4 regions of the Streptomyces marianii genome follow, and region 4 is predicted to be linked to each of the others. Evidence: riboswitches for the same ligand, from Rfam matches in the RefSeq annotation. Region 4 holds a riboswitch; each other region holds the start of a gene.
The links. A riboswitch is a leader RNA that binds a small molecule or an ion and turns the genes downstream of it on or off. The one in region 4 is predicted to bind cyclic di-AMP.
Positions count from the first base shown of each region.

Region 1: another riboswitch for cyclic di-AMP. It lies ahead of FEF34_RS09045 (M23 family metallopeptidase); the one in region 4 lies ahead of FEF34_RS14655 (C40 family peptidase).
Region 2: another riboswitch for cyclic di-AMP. It lies ahead of FEF34_RS22920 (LysM peptidoglycan-binding domain-containing protein); the one in region 4 lies ahead of FEF34_RS14655 (C40 family peptidase).
Region 3: another riboswitch for cyclic di-AMP. It lies ahead of FEF34_RS20265 (M23 family metallopeptidase); the one in region 4 lies ahead of FEF34_RS14655 (C40 family peptidase).

Region 1 covers NZ_VAWE01000001.1:2,027,509-2,031,242, reverse strand. The annotation lists gene FEF34_RS09050 (M16 family metallopeptidase) at 1-1,104, shown strand, start outside; cyclic di-AMP (ydaO/yuaA leader) riboswitch at 1,334-1,497, shown strand; gene FEF34_RS09045 (M23 family metallopeptidase) at 1,511-2,284, shown strand; gene FEF34_RS09040 (GntR family transcriptional regulator) at 2,465-3,142, shown strand; gene FEF34_RS09035 (HPr family phosphocarrier protein) at 3,291-3,572, opposite strand.
Region 2 covers NZ_VAWE01000001.1:5,071,064-5,074,797, forward strand. The annotation lists gene FEF34_RS43955 (LysM peptidoglycan-binding domain-containing protein) at 1-777, shown strand, start outside; cyclic di-AMP (ydaO/yuaA leader) riboswitch at 1,034-1,197, shown strand; gene FEF34_RS22920 (LysM peptidoglycan-binding domain-containing protein) at 1,201-1,863, shown strand; gene eno (phosphopyruvate hydratase) at 2,128-3,408, shown strand; gene FEF34_RS22930 (FtsB family cell division protein) at 3,523-3,734, shown strand, end outside.
Region 3 covers NZ_VAWE01000001.1:4,490,148-4,493,881, reverse strand. The annotation lists gene FEF34_RS20270 (PrsW family intramembrane metalloprotease) at 1-764, shown strand, start outside; gene FEF34_RS20265 (M23 family metallopeptidase) at 978-2,024, opposite strand; cyclic di-AMP (ydaO/yuaA leader) riboswitch at 2,036-2,171, opposite strand; gene FEF34_RS20260 (PP2C family protein-serine/threonine phosphatase) at 2,478-3,617, opposite strand.
Region 4 covers NZ_VAWE01000001.1:3,290,815-3,294,548, reverse strand. The annotation lists gene FEF34_RS14655 (C40 family peptidase) at 212-1,384, opposite strand; cyclic di-AMP (ydaO/yuaA leader) riboswitch at 1,383-1,548, opposite strand; gene pcrA (DNA helicase PcrA) at 1,759-3,734, shown strand, end outside.

The DNA of each region.
Region 1 (3,734 bases), 1.3 Mb from region 4:
GACTCCCACGCCGACCACCCGGGGGTGCGGATCTCCCTGGAGGTGCCGGTCTCGCGGCTGCCGAAGGCCCTCGGCCTGCTCGCCGAGGCGCTGCGCGCCCCGCTGTTCGCCGACAGCGAGGTGGAGCGGCTCGTGCGCAACCGGCTGGACGAGATCCCCCACGAGACGGCGAACCCGGCCCGCCGGGCCGCGAAGGAGCTCTCCCGGCAGCTGTTCCCGGCGTCCTCCCGGATGTCGCGGCCGCGGCAGGGCACGGAGGAGACCGTCGAGCGCATCGACTCCGCCGCGGTCCGGGCCTTCTACGAGGCGCACGTCCGCCCGGCCACGGCCACGGCCGTGGTCGTCGGTGACCTCGAAGGGGTGGACCTGGACGCCGTGCTGACCGACACGCTCGGTGCCTGGACGGGCGATTCGGCCGAGAGCCGCCCGATGCCGCAGATCACCGCCGACGACACCGGCCGCGTCGTCGTCGTCGACCGCCCCGGCGCCGTGCAGACCCAGTTGCTGATCGGCCGGATCGGCCCCGACCGCCACGACCGGGTCTGGCCCGCCCAGGTCCTGGGCACCTACTGCCTCGGTGGCACGCTCACCTCGCGCCTGGACCGCGTGCTGCGCGAGGAGAAGGGCTACACCTACGGGGTGCGGGCCTTCGGCCAGGTGCTGCGCTCGGACACCCCGGCGTCCCCGGGCGGGGCCTCCGGTGCCGCGATGCTCGCCATCAGCGGCTCGGTCGACACCCCGCACACCGGTCCCGCGCTCGACGACCTCTTCAGGGTGCTGCGCACCCTCGCCGCGGAGGGCCTGACCGACGCGGAGCGCGATGTCGCCGTGCAGAACCTGGTGGGCGTGGCGCCGCTGAAGTACGAGACGGCCGCCTCCGTGGCGGGCACGCTGGCCGACCAGGTCGAGCAGGGTCTCCCGGACGACTACCAGGCCCAGTTGTACGCGCGGCTTGCCGGGACCGGCACGGTGGAGGCGACCGCCGCGGTCGTCAGCGCCTTCCCCGTGGACCGGCTCGTCACGGTCCTCGTCGGGGACGCCTCCGAGATCGAGGAGCCCGTCCGGGCGCTCGGAATCGGTGAAGTGACCGTTGTCACGGGCTGATTGACCGCTCGCGCTCCGGCGCACGCGAAAGGGCTCCGCCGGTTTCACGCCGGCGGGGCCCTTTCGCGTACCCGGAACGACCTTCCCCTATGTCCGGTTTGATGGGGAGGAGTGGTGTCTGCCCTGTGGCGTGCACTACAAATATCCGTGTCTGTTTGGTGATTGAGCGAAGATCGGCTTAGCGTCTTCTGCGCTGTCCGCCAGTTGCACGCGCCGCACCCGCGGCATCGGGCAGCCATCGCCGAGTCCCCGTCCGGCGCGAGCCTGGGGAGCCGGGGACCCATATGTCCCCCGGGGTGAATCGGGCGCCTTCGCCGCCGTGCGGAGGGGTCCGTAGGAGACCTTCCTGCTCCGAACCCGTCAGCTAACCCGGTAGGCGAGAAGGAAGGAAAGGATCAGCCACTTCATGGCGTTCACCCGTGCCACCGGGAAGCACCGTGGTCCGAGCCGCCTGTCGCGCAAGAGCGCGGGCGTCGCCTCCGTCGCGGCCATCGCCACCACCGGCGTCATCGGCACTCTCGCCTCCCCGGCCTTCGCCGCCGAGGCCGAGGTCTCCGCTCCCGTCGAGGACACCGGCCTGACCCAGGCCGTCGCCGCCGACTCGCTCGCCGAGCGGATCGACGCCCAGGCGGAGGCCCAGCAGCAGGAGGCCGCCCTGGTCGCGGCCCAGGAGAAGGCCGAGGCCGAGGCCAAGCGCAAGGCCGAGCTCCGGGTGGAGGCCGCCCGTGACGCCGCGGAGCGTGCCGCCCGAGAGGCCGAGCGCAAGCGGCTGATGACGTACACGCTCCCGGTCGCCGGCTCCTACGTGAGCACCGACTACCACGCCGGGGGTGCCCAGTGGTCCTCCGGCAGCCACACCGGCGTCGACTTCCACGCCGCCTCCGGCACCGAGGTCGTCGCCGTCGGCATGGGCACCGTCGTGGAGGCCGGCTGGGGCGGCGCCTACGGCAACAACGTCGTCCTGCGCATGCACGACGGAACGTACACGCAGTACGGCCACCTGTCCTCGATCAGCGTCTCGGTCGGCCAGCAGGTCACCCCGGGCCAGCAGGTCGGCCTCGCCGGATCGACCGGGAACTCGTCCGGTCCCCACCTCCACTTCGAGGCCCGCACCGGCGAGGACTACGGCTCGGACATCGACCCGGTGTCGTACCTGCGCTCGCACGGCGTCCGCGTCTGACGCACACACCTTTCCGTCCGAGGCCCCGGCTCCTCTCCGAGCCGGGGCTTTCGGCGTATTCAGGCCAAAAGATAACCATGGATTACCATGGGTCTTCGGAAATTCCGGCCACCTGCCATAGAGTCACCGAAACAGACGTCGCTCGACGGGGTTTCGCGGCGATTAAAGCGGAGGTTCGGTATGCGCATTCCCGCGCGCTCGGTATGCACGGCGATCCGCGACGACATCGTCTCCGGTGCGTTCGAGCGCGGCAGCCGCCTCACCGAGGAGCAGCTGGCGCGCCGCTACGGAGTCTCGCGCGTCCCGGTCCGGGAGGCCCTGCGCACCCTGGAGTCGGAGGGCTTCGTCGTGACCCGCCGGCATGCCGGAGCGTGCGTGGCCGAGCCCACCGAGCAGGAGGCCGCCGACCTGCTGGAGATACGGCTGCTGCTGGAGCCCCTCGGCGCCGCCCGGGCCGCCCAGCGGCGCAGCGAGGCGCACCTCAAGGTGTTGCGCGGGCTGGTCAGACTGGGCCAGGACCGGGCCCGGCGCGGTCAGGGCGAGGACCTGCGCTCGCTCGGCGCCTGGTTCCACGAGACCCTGGCCCAGGCGTGCGGGAGCCCGGGGCTCACCGCGCTGCTGACCCAGCTCCGGCACAAGATCGCGTGGATGTACACGGTCGAGCGTCCCGCCCGTCCCGTCGAGGCGTGGGCCGAGCACGGCGCGATCGTGGACGCGGTGGCGCGCGGCGACGCGGAGCGCGCCCGCGCGCTCACGGCGCTGCACGCCGAGCGGACGACGGGCGCGCACCGGCTGCGGATCCCCACCGGCGTGAGGGTTTCGCAACATTCCGTAAACACGGCGGGCGACCGTATTTAACAGTCGCACCGTATACAAAGAGCGGCATTGTGTGCCGGGGGCTTTTTCCTGCTGCCGGAAAAGCAATTGGGGCAAAGCCCGGGGGAAATATGCGGGCCGCGGCGCCGGAAATCTCCGGCGCCGCGGCCCGCACATGAATTCATCGGTTTCAGACGGTCTCGGGAAGCTCCTCGAGGCCCTCGGCGACGAGCTTCGCCAGACGCTCCAGGGCGGCCTCCGCGCCCTCCGCGTCCGAGGCGAGCACGATCTCCTCGCCGCCCTGCGCCCCGAGGCCGAGCACCGCGAGCATCGAGGCGGCGTTGACCGGGGTGCCACCGGCCTTGGCGATCGTCACCGGAACGCCGGAAGCCGTGGCGGCACGAACGAAGATGGACGCGGGGCGGGCGTGCAGGCCCTCGGCCCAGCCGACATTGACGCGGCGCTCAGCCATGGTGGTGCCCTTCGAGTCTCAGCGGGAAGCGTTGGCGTGTTGTCTAGACCAGTCTCTCATGCGGTGCGGAGCACCCGGCCACCGGCCCCGGCTGGTGCGGGGCCGGGATCGGCCCTCCCAGCCTGCCCGCGCACTTCGGGGAACGCGACCCGTGCCGGAGCC
Region 2 (3,734 bases), 1.8 Mb from region 4:
GGCAACGGTTACTACGGCGGCCTCCAGATGTCCCAGGAGATATGGGAGGCCTACGGCGGCACCGCGTACGCGCCGCGCGCGGACCTCGCCAGCCCCTCCGAGCAGATCTCGGTCGCCGAGATGGTGCTCGCCGCCCAGGGTGCCTCCGCCTGGCAGAGCTGCGGATCGATCACGGGTCTGGGCGGCGGTGGCTCCGAGTCCACCGGCACCCCGTCGGCCGACCCGCTGGGCGATGTCGTGAAGGGACCCTCGTTCGGTGACGGGGCGGACGCCGTGCCCGAGCCGGATGCCGGGGACCCCTTGCCTGCCGGATCCCGGTCGGGCCCGGGCGAGTCCGCCTCCGAGTCGCCCGAGTCGCCCGAGCCGTCCGGGCAGTCCTCCTCGCCGGCCGGGTCCCCGCAGCCCGCCGGATCCGCCGAGGGCTCCGCCGGGAGCGCGGAGGCGTCCGGCGAGGCGGGGGCGGAGGCGGGCACCGGCAAGCATCGGGGCACCCCCGCCACCGAAGGGGATGAGGCAGGCAATTCGGGCGATGACCATGAATCTGGTCGACATGCCTCACTGGGTGATGGAGCGACGCGGGATGGTGCCGTCACGGGAGACGAGTACGTCGTCCGCATCGGCGACAACCTCTCGTCGATCGCCGACGCGAACCAGGTGCCCGGCGGCTGGCCCGCCCTCTATGAGGCGAACCAGGACGTCGTCGGCTCCGACGCGGACCTCATCCTGCCTGGCCAGAGTCTCGATCTCGGCCCGGAAAAGGGCCAGTTGAAGGAGTAGTTCGGGCGCTTATGTCCGGTTCTGTGCGAGTGAGACAAGAGTCTCTTCCGGTCAACTGGCGCTGCTAGCCGGTCAACTCCGGTCATCGCGGCTCCCACCTGCGAAAACGGACATGTTGCCCCGTCAGTTTTGGGCGATTTCTCCCCGATGTTCGTCTTTGAACATCGGGGAGACGTGTGTCTACGGTCTGAACCGCTCGCAACGCGGGCCCCGTCGACCGCACGCCGAATCCTGCCGGCGGCCGCCGGGAACAGTCGTCGCGCAAGCGCCGAAGGCAGGAGCGGGGGACCCAAGGTAAGTGCCGGACAGGCCCGATGAGGGCTGCCCGGCTAGGGGTGGAGCCGTGCGTTCGTCGCACGGCCGGGCACCACATCGGCCCGAACCCGACAGCTCACCTCGCAGGCGTCGGTGAGGAGAACTTCGATGCTGCTTTCCGGCAAGGGCAAGCACCGTCGCCCGACGGTCTTCCAGCGGTCCACCCGTGTCGCCACGCTCGCCGGTGTGGCCGGCGCCGCCATCGCCGCCCCGCTGATGGCCTCGGGCACCGCGTCCGCCGCCACCGCCTCCGAGTGGGACGCCGTCGCCCAGTGCGAGTCCGGCGGCAACTGGTCGATCAACACCGGCAACGGCTACTACGGCGGGCTGCAGTTCTCGGCCTCCACCTGGGCCGCCTACGGGGGCACCGCGTTCGCCCCCACCGCCGACAAGGCCAGCAAGGCGCAGCAGATCCAGATCGCCGAGAAGGTCCTGGCGGGCCAGGGCAAGGGTGCCTGGCCGAACTGCGGCACCGGACTGTCGAACGCCTCGTACGGCGGAGCCGCCCCGGCCGCCCCCAAGGCCGCCGAGCCCAAGGCCGAGCCCGCCGCCCCGAAGCGAGCCGAGGCCCCGACCAGCCGCTCCGAGCGCGCCGCCGCCCCGGTCAAGAAGGGCGACGGCGAGTACACGGTCAAGGCCGGCGACACCCTCAGCGGGATCGCCGACTCCGAGAAGGTCAAGGGCGGCTGGAAGAAGCTGTTCGAGCTGAACAAGGACATCGTCGAGGACGCGAACGTCATCCACCCCGGCCAGAAGCTCCACCTGAGCTGATGCCCGGCCCGGGGACCCTCGCGGTCACCCCCGGCCCCGGCCCTGCGTGGCATCCCCCGTACTCCCCGCTGTCCGGCGGGCACGGGGGGTACTCCAGGGCCGGGGTCTTTGTCCGTTCCGGCCGGTTTTCCGTCCCACGGGGCGGGCATCTGCCGGACGATGCCACCCGGGCGGTTAGGCTCTTGCCGCAAGGCCGAAGCGGCCCTGCACCGACACGGCCCCGCTTGTGTCACCTCACGCGTCACATCCCAGAAGGAGATGCTCGTGCCGTCCATCGACGTCGTCGTAGCCCGGGAAATCCTGGACTCCCGAGGCAACCCCACGGTCGAGGTCGAGGTCGGCCTCGACGACGGCAGCACCGGCCGTGCTGCCGTTCCGTCCGGTGCGTCCACCGGCGCCTTCGAGGCCCTCGAGCTCCGCGACGGCGACCCGAACCGCTACCTTGGCAAGGGCGTCGAGAAGGCCGTCCTCGCCGTCATCGAGCAGATCGGCCCCGAGCTCGTCGGCTACGACGCCACCGAGCAGCGCCTGATCGACCAGGCGATGTTCGACCTCGACGCCACCCCAGACAAGTCCTCCCTCGGCGCCAACGCGATCCTCGGCGTCTCCCTCGCCGTCGCGCACGCCGCCTCCGAGGCGTCCGACCTGCCGCTGTTCCGCTACCTCGGCGGCCCGAACGCGCACCTGCTGCCCGTTCCGATGATGAACATCCTGAACGGCGGCTCGCACGCCGACTCCAACGTGGACATCCAGGAGTTCATGATCGCGCCCATCGGCGCGGAGTCCTTCTCCGAGGCCCTGCGCTGGGGCACCGAGGTCTACCACACCCTGAAGAAGGTCCTGAAGGAGAAGGGACTCTCCACCGGACTCGGCGACGAGGGCGGCTTCGCCCCGAACCTGGGCTCCAACCGCGATGCCCTCGACCTCATCCTCGAGGCGATCAAGAAGGCCGGCTACACGCCGGGCAAGGACATCGCGCTCGCGCTCGACGTCGCCGCCTCCGAGTTCTACAAGGACGGCGCCTACGAGTTCGAGGGCAAGTCCCGCTCGGCCGCCGAGATGACCGAGTACTACGAGGAGCTGGTCTCCGCCTACCCGCTGGTCTCGATCGAGGACCCGCTGTTCGAGGACGACTGGGACGGCTGGAAGACGATCACCGAGAAGCTCGGTGCCAAGGTCCAGCTGGTCGGCGACGACCTGTTCGTGACCAACCCCGAGCGCCTCGCCCGCGGTATCGACGAGGCCGCCGCCAACGCCCTCCTGGTCAAGGTCAACCAGATCGGCTCGCTGACCGAGACCCTCGACGCGGTCGAGCTGGCCCAGCGCAGCGGCTTCAAGTGCATGATGTCCCACCGATCCGGCGAGACCGAGGACGTCACCATCGCCGACCTGGCCGTCGCCACCAACTGCGGTCAGATCAAGACCGGTGCCCCGGCCCGTTCCGAGCGCGTCGCCAAGTACAACCAGCTCCTGCGCATCGAGGAGATCCTCGACGACGCCGCGGTGTACGCCGGCCGCAGCGCGTTCCCGCGCTTCAAGGGCTGATTCCGGACGCCCTCGCCGGGCGGCGAGCCCGGCGGGGGCGGAGGTTGCCTACGTCCCCGCACACGGTCCCGTACCGTGTGCGGGGACGTACGCACGTGAAGGGGAGGCGCACTGATGGCCCGGGACCGGTTCTCCACCGCGACCAGGCTGCGGCTGCTCGGTGAGCAGACCGCCGCCCGCGTCTACCGTTCGCAGTCCCGCCGGCAGGCTCGGCGTTCCCGGCTCACCGGCCGGGCCGCCTTCCTCGCACTCGTCGTATGCTCGATGATCGTCGCGCTCGCCTATCCGATGCGTGCGTACGTGTCGCAGCAGAACGAGGTCGACGA
Region 3 (3,734 bases), 1.2 Mb from region 4:
TCACGGCGACGGGCTTCGCGTTCACCGAGAACATCCTCTATCTCGGCAACGCCTTCGGCGAGGACCAGGAGTTCGGGACCTCCGGCTTCGCCTCCGTCACGGCCGCCACCTTCTTCGTACGGATCGTGATGTCTCCGTTCGCGCACCCGCTGTTCACGGTGCTCACGGGCATCGGTTTCGGGCTGGCGGCCGCCACCGCGCGGGACCGGACGGTCCGCAGGGTCGCACTGCCCGTACTCGGCCTGCTCCTCTCCATGGGCATGCACGCCCTGTGGAACGGCTCGGGCATCTTCGGCCCTCTGGGTTTCTACGCGGTGTACGCGGCGTTCATGGTGCCCGCCTTCGGTCTGCTGACCTGGCTGGCGGTGTGGACCCGGCAGCGTGAGCTGCGCACGGTCGCGGCGGAACTGCCGGCCTATGCCGCGGCCGGCTGGCTGGCGCCCACCGAGCCGCTGGCCCTGTCCTCGATGAAGGCCCGCACGATGGCCCGCGATCTGGCGGGCCGCACCCACGGCGCCGCCGCCGCGCGTGCCGTCTCCGAGTACGAGGTGTTCGCCACCTCCCTGGCCTTCCTCCGCCACCGGGCCGAGCGGGGCACGGCCGGGCCGGACTTCGCCGCCCGGGAGCAGGAGCTGCTGCACCATCTGTGGCAGCGCCGGGATCTCGCGGGCCCGGCTCTGACGTACGCCGCCCGCGCGACGGGCCGCGCCTGGCAGCCCCCTCCCCATCTGGACTACAGCGGCTTCAACCCCTACCGCGGCTGACGCCACCCCGGCGGGCGCCCGGGGCCTGCGGGAACGCCGGCGGTGCATGGATGCCGGCAGGCGCAGCCGGGCATGCACAGCCGACGGCCCGGTGGACGTCGGTGGGACGTCACCGGGCCGTCGTCGGCCGGAGCACGAGGCTCCACAAGGATGGGCCGGAGCACGGGGCTCCGGGCCAACGGCTACCGCAGCGCGCGGCTCCGTGCCGATGGATCAGACGGAGAGGCCCTTGTCCCGCAGCCACGCGGCGGGGTCGACCCCGTCGCCACCCGGGGTGTGCACCTCGAGGTGGAGGTGCGGGCCGGTGACGTTGCCGGTGGCGCCGACGCGGCCGATGGTCTCGGAGGTGGAGACCTTCTGCCCCACGCCGACGGTCATCGACGACAGGTGGCTGTACCAGACCTCGGTGCCGTCCTCGAGCTCCAGCACGATGCGGTAGCCGTACGAACCGGACCAGCCTGCCGACTTGATGGTGCCGCCGTGCACGGCCTTGACGGGGGTGCCCGTCGGTGCGGCGAAGTCGAGACCCGTGTGGTAGCCGGAGGACCACATGGATCCGGCCTGCCCGTAGGTGGAGGTCAGCGTGTACGACGAGGTCGGCAGCGAATAACTCGCGGCGAGCTTGGCGAGGCGCTCGGCCTCCGCCTTGCGGGCGGCCTCCTCCGCGGCCTTGCGCTCGGCCTCCGCGGCCTTGCGCTCGGCCTCGGCGGCCGCTTCGGCGGCCTCGGTCGCCTGCCGCTTCGCCTCGGCGGCGGCCTGCTCCACGGCGGCCTGCTCGGCAGCCGCCCGGGCCTCAGCCTCGGCCTTGGCCTGCTGCTGCTCGGCCTGCTGGAGGATCCGGGCGCGCAGGGCCTCGCCCGCGTCACCACCCTGGACGGTGATGTCGGCCGTGGTGAGCGGTCCGTCCGCGACTGCCTCGTCGCCGGAGTCGTCCGACATCAAGGAGCCGACACCGGGCAGCGATTCGGCGTCGGGGAGTTTGTCCGCGATGACGTCGGGCAGGGAAATGGAGACCGCGGGCTTGTCCTGGGCGGTGGCCATACCACCCGCACCGACCGCGGCGATGACACCGACACCGAGGACGGTGGAGCTCCGTGCGAGCGCGTTGCGTTGCTTGACGACGCGGTGCCTGCCACGGACGGGACGGACCGATTCCTCGGTCGGGTTCCACTCCTCCGCCCCGGGGGCGGGAGCCCACTGGTCGCTGGGGACCCACTGCGCAGTGGGGGGCTCCTGGAGGGCAGGCTCGTTGGACGCCACGGAGGCGTTCTCCTTTCCTTCCTTCTCGCCTACCGGGTTAGCTGACGGGTTCGGAGCAGGAAGGTCTCCTACGGGCACCGCGAAGTGCCCGATTCACCCCAATAGTTGGTTCCCCGGTTCCCTTGCGGGATTCGGCGCGTGCGCACGGTGCCGTCTCTGGCGACGACTGGGACGACCGCGCTGCGTTATCGAACGTTAATAGAGACCGAGCCCGGATTCCAAGGCGTTCCGACTGATCATTAAGGATGTTGGCCGGGACTTACCTGCAACAACATCCCCGAAACGGACAAGTTGATGGACCTTCATTCGACCCAAAGCTTCTGATGGTTCGTCAGTTGTTATGCGGAGGGCTCCCCTCCGATCACGTTCCGTGGCATTGCGCTTCTCAGGCAGCCCTCACGCCCCACATGCCTCACCGGCACCGAACCGCCAAGTGGCGAGGCGCCCCGCCCCTCACGGCGGGACCGGCGCCATCCCGCGCCGTGGCGGCCTCCGCCCCTCCCCCCGGGTGACCGCGAGCAGCGCCATGTCGTCCGTCGCCGCCCCTCCCGTGTGCCTTCGCACATCGGCGACGACCGCGTCCAGCAGTTCCTCCGGGCCGGAGAAGGCCCGGCCGCCCAGCCGCCGGCGCGGGTCGTACATGACGCCGTGCGCGTCCCGTGCCTCGGACAGGCCGTCGGTGTAGAGGAGGAGCGTGCCACCGGGCGGATAGGGGGTCTCGGACGTCCGGTCCGGCCAGGCCCCGAGGCCGATCCCCAGGGGCAGCGCCCGCTCGGGCGGATCCAGCACGACCAGCGCGCCGTCCGCCCCGAGCAGCAGCGGCGGAGGGTGCCCCCGGTTGACGATCCTGATCCGATCGCCGTCACGCGGGATCTCGGCGAGCACGGCGGTGGTGAAGCCCTCGACGGCGCCGAACCCGGATTCCCACGCGCCCTCCCGTGCGAGCGCCCGCTCCAGCCGCTGCGCCACCCCCGCCAGCGAGTCCTCCTGCTCGGCGGCCTCCCGGAAGGCGCCCAGCACCAAGGCGACCGTCCCGACCACGCCCAGACCCTTCCCCTGCACGTCGCCCACGATCAGCCGCACCCCGTACGGGGTCTTCTGCGCGGCGTACAGGTCCCCGCCGATGAACGCGTCCTGCTCGGCCGCCTCGTACCGGGCGGCGATCTGAAGGCCGTCGATCCGCTCGTCCGGCGTGGGCAGCACGGCCCGCTGCGCGGCCTCCGCGACGACGCGGGCCGACGCCAGGCGCTCACCGCTGCGCCGCACGATCCGGTTGATGAAGAGGGCCAGTACGGAGACCGTGAACACGGTCAGCGACTCGGTGACGGCAGGGATCCCCTGGAGCCTCTCGCTGTAGACGTGCATGCCGGTCACCGCCGCGCAGGCCGCCACCCCGGTGGCCAGTGTGTAGAGCATCGAGAAGAAGGGTGCGGCGATCAGCGGCGCGGCCGTGAAGAGAGGGGCCGCGGTGAAGGTGTCCGGCGTTCCCAGGTCGTAGAAGACCCCGCCCACGATCAGCAGCCACGGGAGTACCGCGACGAAGCGACGGCCACCGTTCCCCCGCTGCCCCTCGCCGCGTTGTCGATGCCGCACCAGTGGTCTCCCGCCGCGTCCGTCCCGGGGTCGCGGACGGTACCGCGCCCCATCCAGGCTGGCGGCCGCCGCGCCGCACCACGAGTCGCCATCGGCCAACCGGCCGAGAGCCCCGCG
Region 4 (3,734 bases):
GCGTCCGCCCGCGGCGGCGGCATCACGGCCGCGCGGCCCTGAGCCGCCCGGGAGCCTCCGCGGCGGAGCGGGCCCCGGGCCCGGTTCCCGCCGCACCGCCGGCCCCTCCCGTATACGGCTCGCGCCGCAACCCCCTCTTCCGAAGGGCGTTGCGGCGCGAGTCCGTGACTCCGCGAGTGCGGCGGTCACGGGCCTCCGGCCCGCGTGAACGCTACGCGGGCCGGATGCTGCTGTGGATCGGCATGTAGTAGATCGACTCCTCGCGGACGTTCGCGCCCGGCTTGGGGGCGTGGATCATCTTGCCGTCGCCGATGTAGATCCCGACGTGGCTGATGTCGTCGTAGAAGAAGACCAGGTCACCCGGGAGCAGGTCGGCCGTCGCCACACTCTGTCCGGCCTTCACCTGGTCCCAGGTGGTCCGGGGCAGGTCGACGCCCGCCGCGCGCCAGGCGGCCTGGGTGAGCCCGGAGCAGTCGTACGAGCTAGGGCCCGTCGCGCCCCAGACGTACGGCTTGCCGATCTGAGCCCGCGCGAAGGAGAGCACCTTCTCGGCCTTGGCCGCGTACGTGCCGCCGGTTGTTCCGGAAGCCGCCCCGGTGCCGGTGCCGGTGCCGGTGTCCGTGCCCGCCTGTTCCCGCTCCCGCTGCTCACGCTCCTGGAGCTGCCGCTCGGCCTCGGCCTCGGCCTCCGCCTCGGCCTTGGCCCTCGCCTCGGCCTTCCGGCGGGCTTCCTCCTCCTTCTTGCGCTCGAGTTCGGCGAGCCGCGCGCGCTCCTCGGCGGTCAGCTGCGACAGCAGCTCCCGCGCCTCGGCGAGCTTCTTCTGGACGGCCTGCTTCCTGGCGCGCAGCGAATCCTGAGAGTCCGTGAGCGTCTCCAGGCTCCTGGTGGCCTGGGCGCGTTGCTTCGCAGCCTCGGCCCGCTGGGTCTCGTGGTCGGCGACGGCTCCGCGCTGCTGCTCGGTCAGCCGGTCCATCAGTTGTGTCTGGTCGGCGTAGGACTGAGGGTTGTCGGCGAAGAGCAGTGCGGCGGTCGGGGTGACGGCGCCGGTGCGGTACTGGGCGGCCGCGTACGAACCGAGGGCACGCCGGGACTCGTTGAGGGCCTCCGTGCGCTCGGCGGCCTCGTCGAGGGCACGGTCCACCTTGCGGCGCTGCTGCTCGGTGGACTCCTTCGCCTTGTTGTACTCCTGGGTCGATGAACCAGCCTGGCGGTAGAGGTCGTCGACCTTCTTCTGGACTTCCTCGATGCTGGGCTTCGGGTCGGCTGTCGCATTCTGTGCCGAGAGGAGCGAGACCCCCGCTATGGCGGCCGTCGTGATCCCGACGGCAGGTGTGTTCGTACGTGTGCGGCTGCGCGGCTTGCGGTGCGACGCCAAGGCCGGCATCTCCTTCCGTGGAACGCCTACCGGGTTAGCTGTCGGGTTCGGACGGAACGGAAGGTTGCCCTACGGGCCAGGTGAAACCAGGCCCGATTCACCCCGGTTGTGCTTGAGTGGGTCCCCGGTTCCGAACTCCTCTGCGAGGGGCACGGATTCGGCGCGGCTGCCCGGCCGGCGTGGTTCGCCGAAGGGGGTACGGGCTGCCTGGGCGAGCACGCTAGCCAAAGTGTGGTGCTGCTGTGAAGGAGAGTGGTCGATATGCCCGATACATTTCCGTTACCTTGGCGCTATGTGTCCGTGTCATGACTGGAGGTGTCCGATGGTGATTCCCGCGAAGGCGGCAACGGGCTGTCGGCGGGGCCGCCTAGACTCGGAGAGCGATGAGCAGCCTCTTTGACGACAGTTTCCTGGCGGACCTCCAGCGCACCGCGGCCCCGGAGGAGCCCCCGCCACCGGAGGACGACGAGCACCCGCCCGCGGACGAGGTCCCGCACGACCTCTTCGAGGGCAGGTTCGACCTGCCCCCGTCCGGGGACGTCCACTACCGCAACGGTGCCCCGCGGCCCGTCATCGACCCGGCGGCCCTGCTCGACGGGCTGAACGAACAGCAGCGCGCCGCCGTCGTCCACACGGGATCGCCGCTGCTCATCGTCGCCGGCGCCGGCTCCGGCAAGACCCGGGTGCTGACCCACCGGATCGCCCATCTGCTGGCGACCCGCGACGTCCACCCCGGCCAGATACTGGCCATCACGTTCACCAACAAGGCCGCGGGCGAGATGAAGGAGCGCGTCGAGCAGCTCGTCGGCCCGCGCGCCCGCGCCATGTGGGTCTCCACCTTCCACAGCGCGTGTGTCCGCATACTGCGCCGCGAGAGCAAGAGGCTCGGCTTCACGTCGTCCTTCTCGATCTACGACGCCGCCGACTCCAAGCGGCTGATGGCACTGGTCTGCCGCGATCTGGACCTCGACCCGAAGCGGTACCCGCCGAAGTCGTTCAGCGCCAAGATCTCGAACCTGAAGAACGAGCTGATCGACGAGGAGGCCTTCGCCGACCAGGCAGGCGGGGGTGACGCCCAGGCCGGAGGCTTCGAGAAGACGCTGGCCGAGGCGTACCGGATGTACCAGGCCCGCCTGCGCGAGGCCAACGCGCTGGACTTCGACGACATCATCATGACGACGGTCCATCTGCTCCAGGCGTTCCCGGACGTCGCCGAGCACTACCGGCGCCGGTTCCGCCACGTCCTGGTCGACGAGTACCAGGACACCAACCACGCCCAGTACACACTCGTGCGCGAACTGGTCGGCACGGGCCACGACGACCTCGGCCCCGCCGAACTGTGCGTGGTGGGCGACGCCGACCAGTCGATCTACGCGTTCCGCGGTGCCACGATCCGCAACATCCTCCAGTTCGAGGAGGACTACCCGGACGCGACCACGATCCTGCTCGAGCAGAACTACCGCTCGTCCCAGACGATCCTCTCCGCGGCCAACGCCGTGATCGAGCGCAACGAGAGCCGCCGTCCCAAGAACCTGTGGACGAACGCGGGCGCCGGAGCGCAGATCACCGGCTACGTCGCGGACACCGAGCACGACGAGGCCCAGTTCGTCGCCGACGAGATCGACCGGCTGACGGACGCGGGCGGAGCCAAGGCCGGCGACGTGGCGGTCTTCTACCGGACCAACGCCCAGTCCCGTGTCTTCGAGGAGATCTTCATCCGCGTCGGCCTGCCGTACAAGGTCGTCGGCGGTGTGCGTTTCTACGAGCGCAAGGAGGTCCGGGACGTCCTGGCATACCTCCGCGTCCTCGCCAACCCCGAGGACAACGTGCCACTGCGGCGGATCCTGAACGTCCCGAAGCGCGGCATCGGCGAGCGCGCCGAGGCGATGATCGACGCGCTCGCCCTGCGGGAGAGGATCACGTTCCCGCAGGCGCTGCGCCGCGTCGACGAGGCGTACGGCATGGCAGCCCGCTCCGCCAACGCCGTGAAGCGCTTCAACACGCTCATGGAGGAGCTGCGCACGATCGTCGACTCGGGCGCGGGCCCCGCGGTGGTGCTGGAGGCCGTGCTGGAGCGGACCGGCTATCTCGCCGAGCTGCAGGCCTCCACCGACCCCCAGGACGAGACCCGTATCGAGAACCTCCAGGAACTCGCGGCGGTGGCCCTGGAGTTCGAGCAGGAGCGCGGCGCCGAGGAGGGGGCGGGTACGCTCGCCGAGTTCCTGGAGCAGGTCGCGCTCGTCGCCGACTCCGACCAGATCCCCGACGAGGACGAGGAGGGCAGCGGCGTCATCACGCTGATGACGCTGCACACGGCGAAGGGCCTGGAGTTCCCCGTCGTGTTCCTCACCGGCATGGA